Regions from separate parts of the Blautia sp. TF10-30 genome, predicted to be linked through region 3. Evidence: predicted binding sites of a transcription regulator. Region 3 holds the regulator's gene; each other region holds the start of a gene.
The links. Region 3 encodes Rex, which represses fermentation and respiration genes when NADH is low (regulators of the CRP and FNR family bind a similar motif). Its sites were predicted from a motif close to ATTGTTAANTANTTAACAAT; they were not measured.
Positions count from the first base shown of each region.

Region 1: the regulator Rex is predicted to act here: its motif matches at 1,140-1,159, upstream of fucO (lactaldehyde reductase).
Region 2: the regulator Rex is predicted to act here: its motif matches at 1,717-1,736, upstream of DXD02_RS04605 (L-lactate dehydrogenase).

Region 1 covers NZ_QUKM01000006.1:60,655-63,937, reverse strand. Annotated here, with positions in the region: gene codB (cytosine permease) at 1-262, shown strand, start outside; gene DXD02_RS07450 (TetR/AcrR family transcriptional regulator C-terminal domain-containing protein) at 399-980, shown strand; gene DXD02_RS16370 (DUF6783 domain-containing protein) at 986-1,093, shown strand; gene fucO (lactaldehyde reductase) at 1,204-2,352, shown strand; gene tig (trigger factor) at 2,591-3,283, opposite strand, start outside.
Region 2 covers NZ_QUKM01000003.1:132,666-135,948, forward strand. Annotated here, with positions in the region: gene DXD02_RS04600 (CoB--CoM heterodisulfide reductase iron-sulfur subunit B family protein) at 1-490, opposite strand, end outside; gene DXD02_RS04605 (L-lactate dehydrogenase) at 696-1,643, opposite strand; gene DXD02_RS04610 (Mur ligase family protein) at 2,148-3,283, opposite strand, start outside.
Region 3 covers NZ_QUKM01000001.1:136,812-140,094, reverse strand. Annotated here, with positions in the region: gene DXD02_RS00650 (ABC-F family ATP-binding cassette domain-containing protein) at 1-1,618, opposite strand, end outside; gene DXD02_RS00645 (redox-sensing transcriptional repressor Rex) at 1,773-2,429, shown strand; gene DXD02_RS00640 (bifunctional ADP-dependent NAD(P)H-hydrate dehydratase/NAD(P)H-hydrate epimerase) at 2,519-3,283, shown strand, end outside.

The sequences.
Region 1 (3,283 bases), on a different contig from region 3:
CAACTTCTGCGGCTGGCTCAACATTCTGAACTGTACCCTGCCGCCGGTCGGCATGATTCTGGTGCTCGCCTACTTCATGAACAAAGAGGACTTTGAAGCCGATCAGCCGAAGCTTAAAACCGTAGACTGGTTTGCGGTTGCCGGTGTCATTCTCGGTGCCATTGTTGCGAACCTCTTACACTGGGGCATCGCTTCCATCAACGGTATGGTTGTTGCCGCTGTATGCTACTGTGTCGGACAGGCCGTAAACAAAAGAAAATAAGCAAAATCGTCCTGAATATGTTCCTGTATCTTATCTTCGGAACATGTTCAGGGCTTTTTATTTTTTCGGATTCGCGTTATAATATATGCATAACTCTGCATAGTTACAATTTTCGAAGCGAAAGGAAACTGCCCGGATGATCCATTCCACCGTATCTGCTCCCAAAGGAGAAAGAACAAAATACCGTCTTGCCGAATCCATGAAGGAGTGCATGAAATCAACCCCTGTCGAAGAGATCACCGTGCGCCAGATCTGTGAAATCTGTGGTGTTACCCGCCAGACCTTCTATCGTAATTTTCTCGACAAATACGATCTGATCAACTGGTACTTTGATAAATTACTGACAAAATCCTTCGAACATATGGGCCGCGGAACGACCGTTTTTGACAGTCTGGAAAAGAAATTTACCTATATTCAGAAAGAAAAAGCTTTTTTCGCCGCGGCCTTCCGCTACGACAAACAGAATTCTCTGCGTGAGCACGATTTCGATCTGATTCTCGCGTTCTACGAAAATCTGATTCACGAAAAAAGCGGCAGTCCGGTTTCACCGGAAATGCATTTTCTTCTCGAAATGTACTGTCAGGGTTCCATCACCATGACCGTAAAATGGGTGCTTACCGGCATGGATCTGACACCTTCCGAGTTTGCCGCTCTTCTCGTCCGGGCAATGCCGGAAGACTTAAAAAAACTGTTCCGGAATCTGCAGCTGCTCTCTTAGAGCGCGTGTCAAAGTGGGGCTTGCAGATTGCGGAAATGGTTTTTCAGACACGCTCTGGTTATTTTTCACAAATTTTGTTCTGTTGTTTTTGTCACAATGGCGATTTTTTTTAAAGTGTTACACTTCGCTTCTTCTGTCACTTTCTTTTTCCCTTCCGGATTTGTTAATATAATAACAAGTTCAGTAAAACCATTTATTCATTTTAGAAGGGAGTTTTTCAATCATGGCAAATCGTATTAATTTAAATGCAACCTCTTATCACGGAGCAGGCGCTATTGCCGAGATCGCAAATGAAGCAAAGGCACACGGCTTCAAGAAAGCTTTCGTATGCTCTGACCCGGATCTGATTAAATTCAACGTTACTTCCAAAGTAACCGATATTCTGACCGCAAACGGACTCGACTATGAGCTTTACAGCGATATCAAGCCAAACCCGACCATCGAAAACGTAAAACACGGCGTAGAAGCTTTCAAGGCATCCGGCGCTGACTATCTGATCGCCATCGGCGGCGGTTCTTCTATGGATACCTCCAAAGCCATCGGTATCATCATCGCAAACCCGGAGTTTGAGGATGTCAGAAGCCTTGAAGGCACTGCACCGACCAAAAATCCATGCGTACCGATCATCGCTGTTCCGACCACAGCCGGTACTGCTGCAGAGGTTACCATCAACTACGTTATCACAGACGTTGAAAGAAAACGTAAATTCGTATGCGTTGACCCGCACGATATGCCAATCATCGCAGTTGTTGACCCGGATATGATGTCCTCCATGCCGAAAGGCCTGACCGCTTCCACCGGTATGGACGCTCTGACTCACGCAATCGAAGGCTACACCACAAAAGCTGCATGGGAAATGACTGACATGTTCCATCTGAAAGCCATCGAACTCATCTCCAAATCTCTGCGCGGTGCTGTCGCAAACACCAAAGAGGGACGCGAAGGAATGGCTCTTGGCCAGTACATCGCAGGTATGGGCTTCTCGAACGTAGGTCTTGGAATCGCTCACTCCATGGCACACACCCTTGGTGCTGTTTATGATACCCCACACGGTGTTGCATGTGCCATGATGCTTCCGATCGTTATGGAATACAACCAGGAGTGCACCGGTGAGAAATACCGTGAAATCGCACGTGCCATGGGCGTTGCAGGTGTAGACGAAATGTCTCAGGAAGAGTACAGAAAAGCAGCGATTGATGCTGTTAAGAAGCTGTCCGCAGACGTTGGAATCCCGTCTGTTCTCGAGGCAGTCAAAGAAGAAGATCTGCAGTTCCTTGCAGATTCCGCACACGCAGATGCCTGCGCACCGGGCAATCCGAAGGATGCAAGCGTAGAAGATCTGAAGGATCTGTTCCGCAAAATCATGGCGTAACGAACACAATTCGTTTCCCACATGCGAAGCGGATATTCGCAATCCGCTTCGCTACTTGCTCATAACTGAATAACTGCTCCGCAGTTTATCAGAAGGAGCTTGCACTCCTCCTGATACAAGCAAGTCCCCACCCACTGCTTATTGCTTTTCGCAATGGAAGCAGGGGACTTACTTGATTCGGTTAAATCACCCCGGAAAACAGAAATTTTTATCCTGTTTTCCGGGGTGATTTCTCTTTTTATTCTACTGTATTTCCGTCTGCATCCACAGTCACAGTATTGACCGTTGCATTATCGAGAACCATATTGATCATGCGCTCCATCATGATATTGCGCACTACCGTATCTTCCCCGTAATAGTCATTGGCTGCTTTCAGGAAATCTTCCTGCGACATATTGGCATTGGCTGCCTCGTCGTTTAAGATCTGCTGGTAATCCTGGTCATCTGTAGTCCAGCCTTCTGCCTCTTTTACAGCATCCAGAAGAAGGGCACTTTTTGCCATCGTTCCTGCATACGTTGCTTTCTCCTGATTGTAGGTTGCTCTGTCCGCATACTGCTCCAGATAGTCGTCCAGGGAAATGCCGTAATTCTGAAGATAAGTGGTATACCGTTTATCGTAATCCTCTTCGCCAAGGGTGATATAGGATTTCGGAATTTTGTGAAACGTACAGCCGTCTGCCATCTGCTGCATCGCGTCATTCTGCAGATTATTTTCCGCTGTCGTCTCATTTGCAGCCTCCAGCTCTGCGCGTTTTCCGGCACGGTATTCCTCCACAGTACTGTAATCTGTATTTTTTGCTACCCATGCATCATCGAGCTCCCATCCGTCAATGTTTTCTGCCGGGCGGGTAAACGCATTTACCGTAACGGTAAACACAACATCTTTTCCTGCCAGATCGGTACTCTGATAGCTGTCAGGGAATTTCAGGTT
Region 2 (3,283 bases), on a different contig from region 3:
CAAACTGCATTGTGGTGCTCGGACGAAGCAGCATACAGCCGTAATATGCGCCGATTTTTCTTCCTTTTAATGGGTTTACCACTTTCTCTTTGATCTTGTCAAATCCAACGACGTCACGCAGCACTTCCAGATAATGAAGTACTTTCGTTTCGCCAAGATATGGCTCGGAAAGAGCCATGTAGTTGTTTACTTTTGTCTGAATGTCTTCTACATTCGCCATGTCATCGTTTACGCGTTTGATCACGTGATGACAGGCGGAACAGACTGTGATCAGATCCTGTCCTTTTTCTTTGGCGTCTGCTAAGGCGCGAACCGAAGAAAGTTTGGTAGCGATTTCATCGGATGCCTGTGGATACACAGCTCCGCAGCACTGCCAGTTTTCAATTTCTTCCAGTTCAAATCCCAGAACTTTTGCGCATTCTCTGGCATAGTGATCCAGATCTTTTGCTTTGTTCTTCAGCGTACAGCCCGGAAAATAACTGTAGGTCATGGAATTGCTCCTTTCTTGTTACTCCTATTGGTTTCCATTTTGCCTGCGGTATCTTCTGTCCGGCACCGGAAAAGTTTCCGGTACTCTTTTTATGTACACCCGGCGGAAAATTTCTTCAGGCGCACGTTAAGGCAGTGGGAGATACCGCTCTTTCGCACTTTCTGCCACTGCCATAAATTTTATGTTTTGAGCTTATTGCCCGCTCTTAGTGCTCGATCTGTGCGATAACTGCTTTTAATGCGTCGGCACTTGCTTTGAGTTTTTCTACTTCCTCTTTTGTCATACGCATCGGAATCTTGCCCTGTACGCCTTTCGGTCCAACGAGGGTCAGTGTGCTTAAGCATACATCCTCGATGCCGTACTCACCGTGCATCATGGAAGATACGGTTGCTACAGAATCGGAAGAAGAAAGAATGGTTGCTACCAGTTTGCATACTGCAACAGATACTGCATAGAAAGTAGCTCCTTTGTTTGCAATAACCTGTCCGCCGGAAGTTCTTACGTACTCCAGCATAGCATCTTTGTCGATCTTGGTTACGTTCCTGCCCATTTTTTCTACGGTCTCGTAGTACTCGTCCAGACTGACACCGGAAACGTAAGCGCCGCTCCACGGAATGAAGGAAGTATCGCCGTGCTCACCGAATACGTAAGCGTGGATGTTTTTCTGGGCAATGTTGAGGTGTTCAGACAGTCCGCAGCGAAGTCTCGCGGAATCCAGCATGGTACCAGAACCAAGGATCTGGTTTTCCGGAAGTCCGGAGATCTTTGTAAACACGTAGGTCATGATATCAACCGGGTTGCTTACAATGATGTAGATGGCATTCGGAGCCGCTTTTACGATTTCCGGTGTGATGGATTTTAAGATGTTTACGTTGGTCTGGGTCAGCTCAATACGGGTCTGGCCAGGCTTTCTTGCAATACCGGAAGTAATAATTACGATATCAGAGTCCTTGGCATCCTCATACTCACCTGCGATGATGGAGACCGGATCGCGGAAGCAGGTACCCTGCGCGATATCCATAACCTCTCCCTCTACTTTTTTCTTGTTAATATCGATGAGAACAATCTCAGACGCGATGTCTTCGTTCGACAGTGTATAGGCGATCGTAGATCCAACGCTTCCAGCTCCAATGATGGTAATCTTGCTGCTCATAAATACTCCTTTCTAAAATACCCCTAGTTGGTTTTTGTGATTGATAAATTTTTCACTTTCCTTATCATAGCACTATGACAAGAATTTAACAAGTGTTTTTTTCGAGCATTTTCGTGAAATCTTTTTTCTCACTGAGCCCGTACGCTTCCAGAAGGGGTGTTCTGGATATATTTCAATACAATTATACCATTTTTTGTTCTTTTTCACAAGAATTCTTTCCAAAAACTTACAGCTTTGTCCTTCATCCCGCAGAATTCGTCTTTTTCCGCATGGTTCCCGGGTTTTTGCTTTCTGTGTTTAGTTTCACACGTCTAACTTTCGTTCGTTATATTTTTAACAACTTTTCGTCATACGGGCTAGTTTCTGTCCTTCTTTTCTACATTTTGTAGGATGTATCCGCCAAATTTCCTGTCTGATTTTCATTTCTGCTGCCGCCAGACGCAAAAAAGACACGGATTTTTCTGTTCCGTGTCTTTTTTGCTCTGTTTTTTTCTGTTTTTGCTTCTATTCTTCTGTTTCACGAGCCGTTGCCGCTTCGGCAAATGCATTTCCATATTCGGCAAGCGCCTCTTTTGCATAGACGGCATCTGACCGGTACGGCACATTTCCGTTTCCGACGTGCATCGTCACGTCCGCGCCTTTTCCAAGGATCAGAACAACCTCTCCCGGTACGGCGCCAAGAATCGCCTCCCGGATTGCTTCTCCGCGGTCCATGCGGATCTGGAAGGATGCACCTTCCTTTGCTATGTACCCGCCGATCTCCTCACAGATCGCCTGCGGATCTTCGTTTCCCGGATCATCCGGTACGAGGAAAATCCGGTCCGCCCGTTTTCCGGAAATCTCACCCATATCTTTTCTGCGGTTGAATGCTTTTCCGCCCGGGGTTCCGAACACAACGCTTACGCGGCTTCCCGGGTATTCGAGTGCTACGGTATCAAACATTTTTTCAAAACTCAGGCCATTGTGCGCGAAATCCACGATCGCCGTGACCTCGCCCGCGCTGCTCTCATACGTCTCCATCCTTCCCGGAACGGTGACGTCAAGGAGGCTTTCCTTGATCAGCGAAACCGGGATTCCCATCGACCAGGCAGCCGCAATGGCAGCTACGGCATTCTCCACATTGAAGGCTCCGTGCACCGGCAGGGTAAAATCTTCCGAGAAATCCGGTCCTGCCACATGGAAATAGAATTTTCCTCTGCCCGGCTTGATATCACTCACGCGGATTACAGCATTTTCTTTCGATCCAAACGTAACGACGCGCTCACATTTTGCCGCAGCTTTCAGGATTTCCCCGATATGGTCGCTGTCCAGGTTCACGCAGGCGCAGGTGCAGCGGTCGAAGATCTTTAATTTCGACTGGAAATAATCATCAAAATCCTTGTGCTCCGTCGGGCTGATGTGGTCCTTGGAGATGTTCAGGAAAATGGCGGTATCAAAATGCGTGTTTCCGACTCTCTCGTATTTGAGCGCCTGGGAGGATACTTCCATCACCATATGGGAAAGGCCTGCATCTACGGCATTGCGCATATGACGGCACAGCTCCAGGGATTCCGGCGTGGTGAGCGTTGATGCTTCTCTCGTCTTTCCGTCGTAATATTCAATCGAACTTAACAGTGCACATCCGTTTCCGCCCTGTTTTT
Region 3 (3,283 bases):
AGATGCGGGTCAGCTCTTCTTTTTTCTCCAGATAGTAATCGTAATTTCCGATATAGTTGACGAGTGTTTGTCCCGTCAGCTCCAGAATCCGGGTTGCAGTCTGATTGATAAAGTAACGGTCGTGGGAAACGTACAGTACCGTTCCAGTGTAATCCTTCAGCGCGTTTTCCAGAATCTCCTTTGATACGATATCGAGGTGGTTGGTCGGCTCGTCGAGGATCAGGAAGTTGGCGTTCGAGAGCATCAGCTTGGCAAGAGAAATTCGTCCGCGCTCACCGCCGCTCAAGGTATGAATCGGTTGGAAGACATCGTCGTTTGTAAACAGGAAGGCGGCCAGCACATTTCGGATTTCGGTGTTTGTCAGATACGGATACGCGTCGGAAATCTCCTGGAAAATGGTCTTTTCCATGTGGAGCACCTGATGCTCCTGATCGTAGTAACCGATCTGTACACGGCTTCCAAGTGTAAAAGAGCCGGCATCCGGGCGGATGACTTCGTTTAAGATCTTTAAGATCGTCGTTTTTCCCGTTCCGTTGTTTCCGATGATTGCGACGCGCTCCCCGCGCTTGATTTCGAAATTCAGATCCTGGAAAAGCGTCTGTCCCGGGAAGGCTTTGGAGAGGTGCTCGACGGTCAGCACATCGTTTCCGCTTGTGATGCGCGGTTCCAGACGGATCCGCATATCGGAGCGTACTTCGGTCGGCTTTTCCAGCACATCCATTTTGTCCAGCATTTTTTCACGGCTCTCGGCGCGTTTGATGGATTTCTCGCGGTTGAAAGATTTCAGCTTTGCAATGACTTCTTCCTGATGGTGGATTTCCTGCTGCTGGTTGACCCAGGCATGGTAAGCGGCTTCACGGAGCATTGCTTTTTTTTGACTGTAGGCGGTATAGTTTCCCTCAAAAGTTGTTACTTTTTTATTGTCCACTTCAACGACTTTTGTGACAACGCGGTCGAGAAAGTAACGGTCATGGGAGACGATCAGGACGGCTCCGCTGTAATTTAAAAGATACGTTTCGAGCCAGGAGATCGAGTCCATATCGAGGTGGTTGGTCGGCTCGTCGAGCAGAATGATGTCCGGTTTGGTGAGCAGCAGTTTACCAAGTGCCACGCGGGTCTTCTGACCGCCGGAGAGGGAGTCCACCTGTTTTTCAAAATCGCTCTCGGAAAAGCCAAGACCTTTTAAAACACCGACGACTTCACTGCGGTACGCGTATCCGTTTTCCAGTTCAAAGGTATGGGAGAGGCGGGTGTAGGTGGAAAGAAGTTCATCCAGCTCTGCACCGGATTTTGTATTCATATCACTTTCCATCTGACGGAGGCGTTCCTCCATATCGATCAGATTCTGTTTCGCGGTCAGCACTTCCTGGTAAATGGAAAGGTGTCCGGTCAGATCCTGATGCTGGGCGAGATAGCCCATCGTCTTTCCTTTGGAGAGGATGACCTCTCCCTCATCGGCCCTCATTTCGCCGATGATGATTTTTAACAGCGTCGATTTTCCGGCACCGTTGATGCCGACCAGTGCGGTTTTTTCGCGTTCTTCTATATGAAAAGATGCATTTTTGATAATTTCCGTTGTCCCGAATGCTTTCGAGATATTCTGACATGCAAGAATCATGTGGTTCCTCCAGATAACATATTTCTGTATTTTGACATAATACACCATCCTTATTATAGAGAGTAATACACAAAATTTCAAGAAATCTTTGACAATTTTCTATCAACCATATATAATATGAATATATGCAGGTGTAAATAAGGAGGAATTTATCTTGGAAGAAAAAGGAATTTCGCGGGCAGTTATCAAAAGACTTCCTAGATATTATCGTTACCTGGGCGAATTGCTGGAGGACGGAGTAGAACGGATCTCTTCCGGTGAGCTGAGCGAGCGGATGAAAGTGACAGCTTCCCAGATTCGCCAGGATTTAAATAATTTCGGCGGCTTCGGCCAGCAGGGGTATGGTTATAACGTGCGGTATCTGTACAGCGAGATTGGAAAAATTTTAGGTCTGGACAGAGTCCACAATATGATTTTTGTCGGAGCCGGAAATCTGGGACAGGCGCTTGCTAATTATGCGGCCTTTGAAAGAAGCGGATTCAAAACGGTCGGTATTTTTGACGTCAACCCGGTATTAAAAGGAATCTCCGTGCGCGGAATTGAAATCCGCATGGCGGACGAGCTTCCGGAATTTATCAAGGAACACCATGTAGAGATTGCGGCTTTGACACTGCCAAAAGCAAAAGCGGTAGAGATGGCAGAGATTCTCGTGGACAACGGTGTAAAAGCAATCTGGAATTTTGCACATACCGATCTAAACTTAAAACTTCCGAAAGATGTGATCGTCGAGAACGTCCATCTTTCCGAAAGTCTGATGCGTCTCTCCTACAATCTGACCAGATATGAGGCGGAGCATCCAAAGAACAATTAAGAAACCAAAACAAAAGCAGGAGAGTCTTCGGGAAACCGGAGACTTTTTCTGTTCACTTTCCGGATAAGGCAGGAAAAGGAGGAAAAGCGATGAAACGGATTCTTACAGCAGCACAGATGAAGCAGGCAGACCGCAATACGATCGAAACCATGGGGGTACCGTCCCTGGTACTGATGGAGCGCGCAGCGCTGTCCTGCGTGGAGGAGCTTCAAAATGGAACATGGGATACAGGAAAAGTCCTTGCTGTGTGCGGTCCCGGAAATAATGGAGGGGACGGTGCGGCAATTGCACGGATTTTAAAGACGAAAGGGGTGGATGCGGAACTGTTCTGTCTTGGAAATCCGGAAAAATACAGTGAAGGCATGAGAGCACAGAAGAAAATTGCGGAAAATTATGGGGTCCGTGAGGTTAAGAATCCGGATTTCCGGGAATATACTGTTATCATAGATGCCATCTTTGGAATTGGCGTATCCCGTCCGCTGGCAGGGGAGTACCGGAGGGCAGTGGAAGCAATCTGCGCAAGCGGTGTTCCTGTTCTTGCCGTGGACATCCCTTCGGGGATCCACACGGATACCGGAGAGGTCCTTGATGCGGCGGTGAAAGCCAGAGCCACGGTGACATTTGCCTGTGCAAAGCCAGGGCTTCTCTTTGATCCCGGAAAACGATATGCCGGAGAGGTCCTGGTCCGTGATATCGGAATCGGCTTTGATGCAGGAGAAGAGGAGACGCCCTGGTACGGTTCAGTGGAAAAAGAAGATCTGGACCGGTTTCTTACCCGCACGCCGATGGGAAATAAGGGAACCTTCGGAAAGGTGCTGGTACTTGCCGGTTCCGGTGCCATGTGCGGAGCCGCT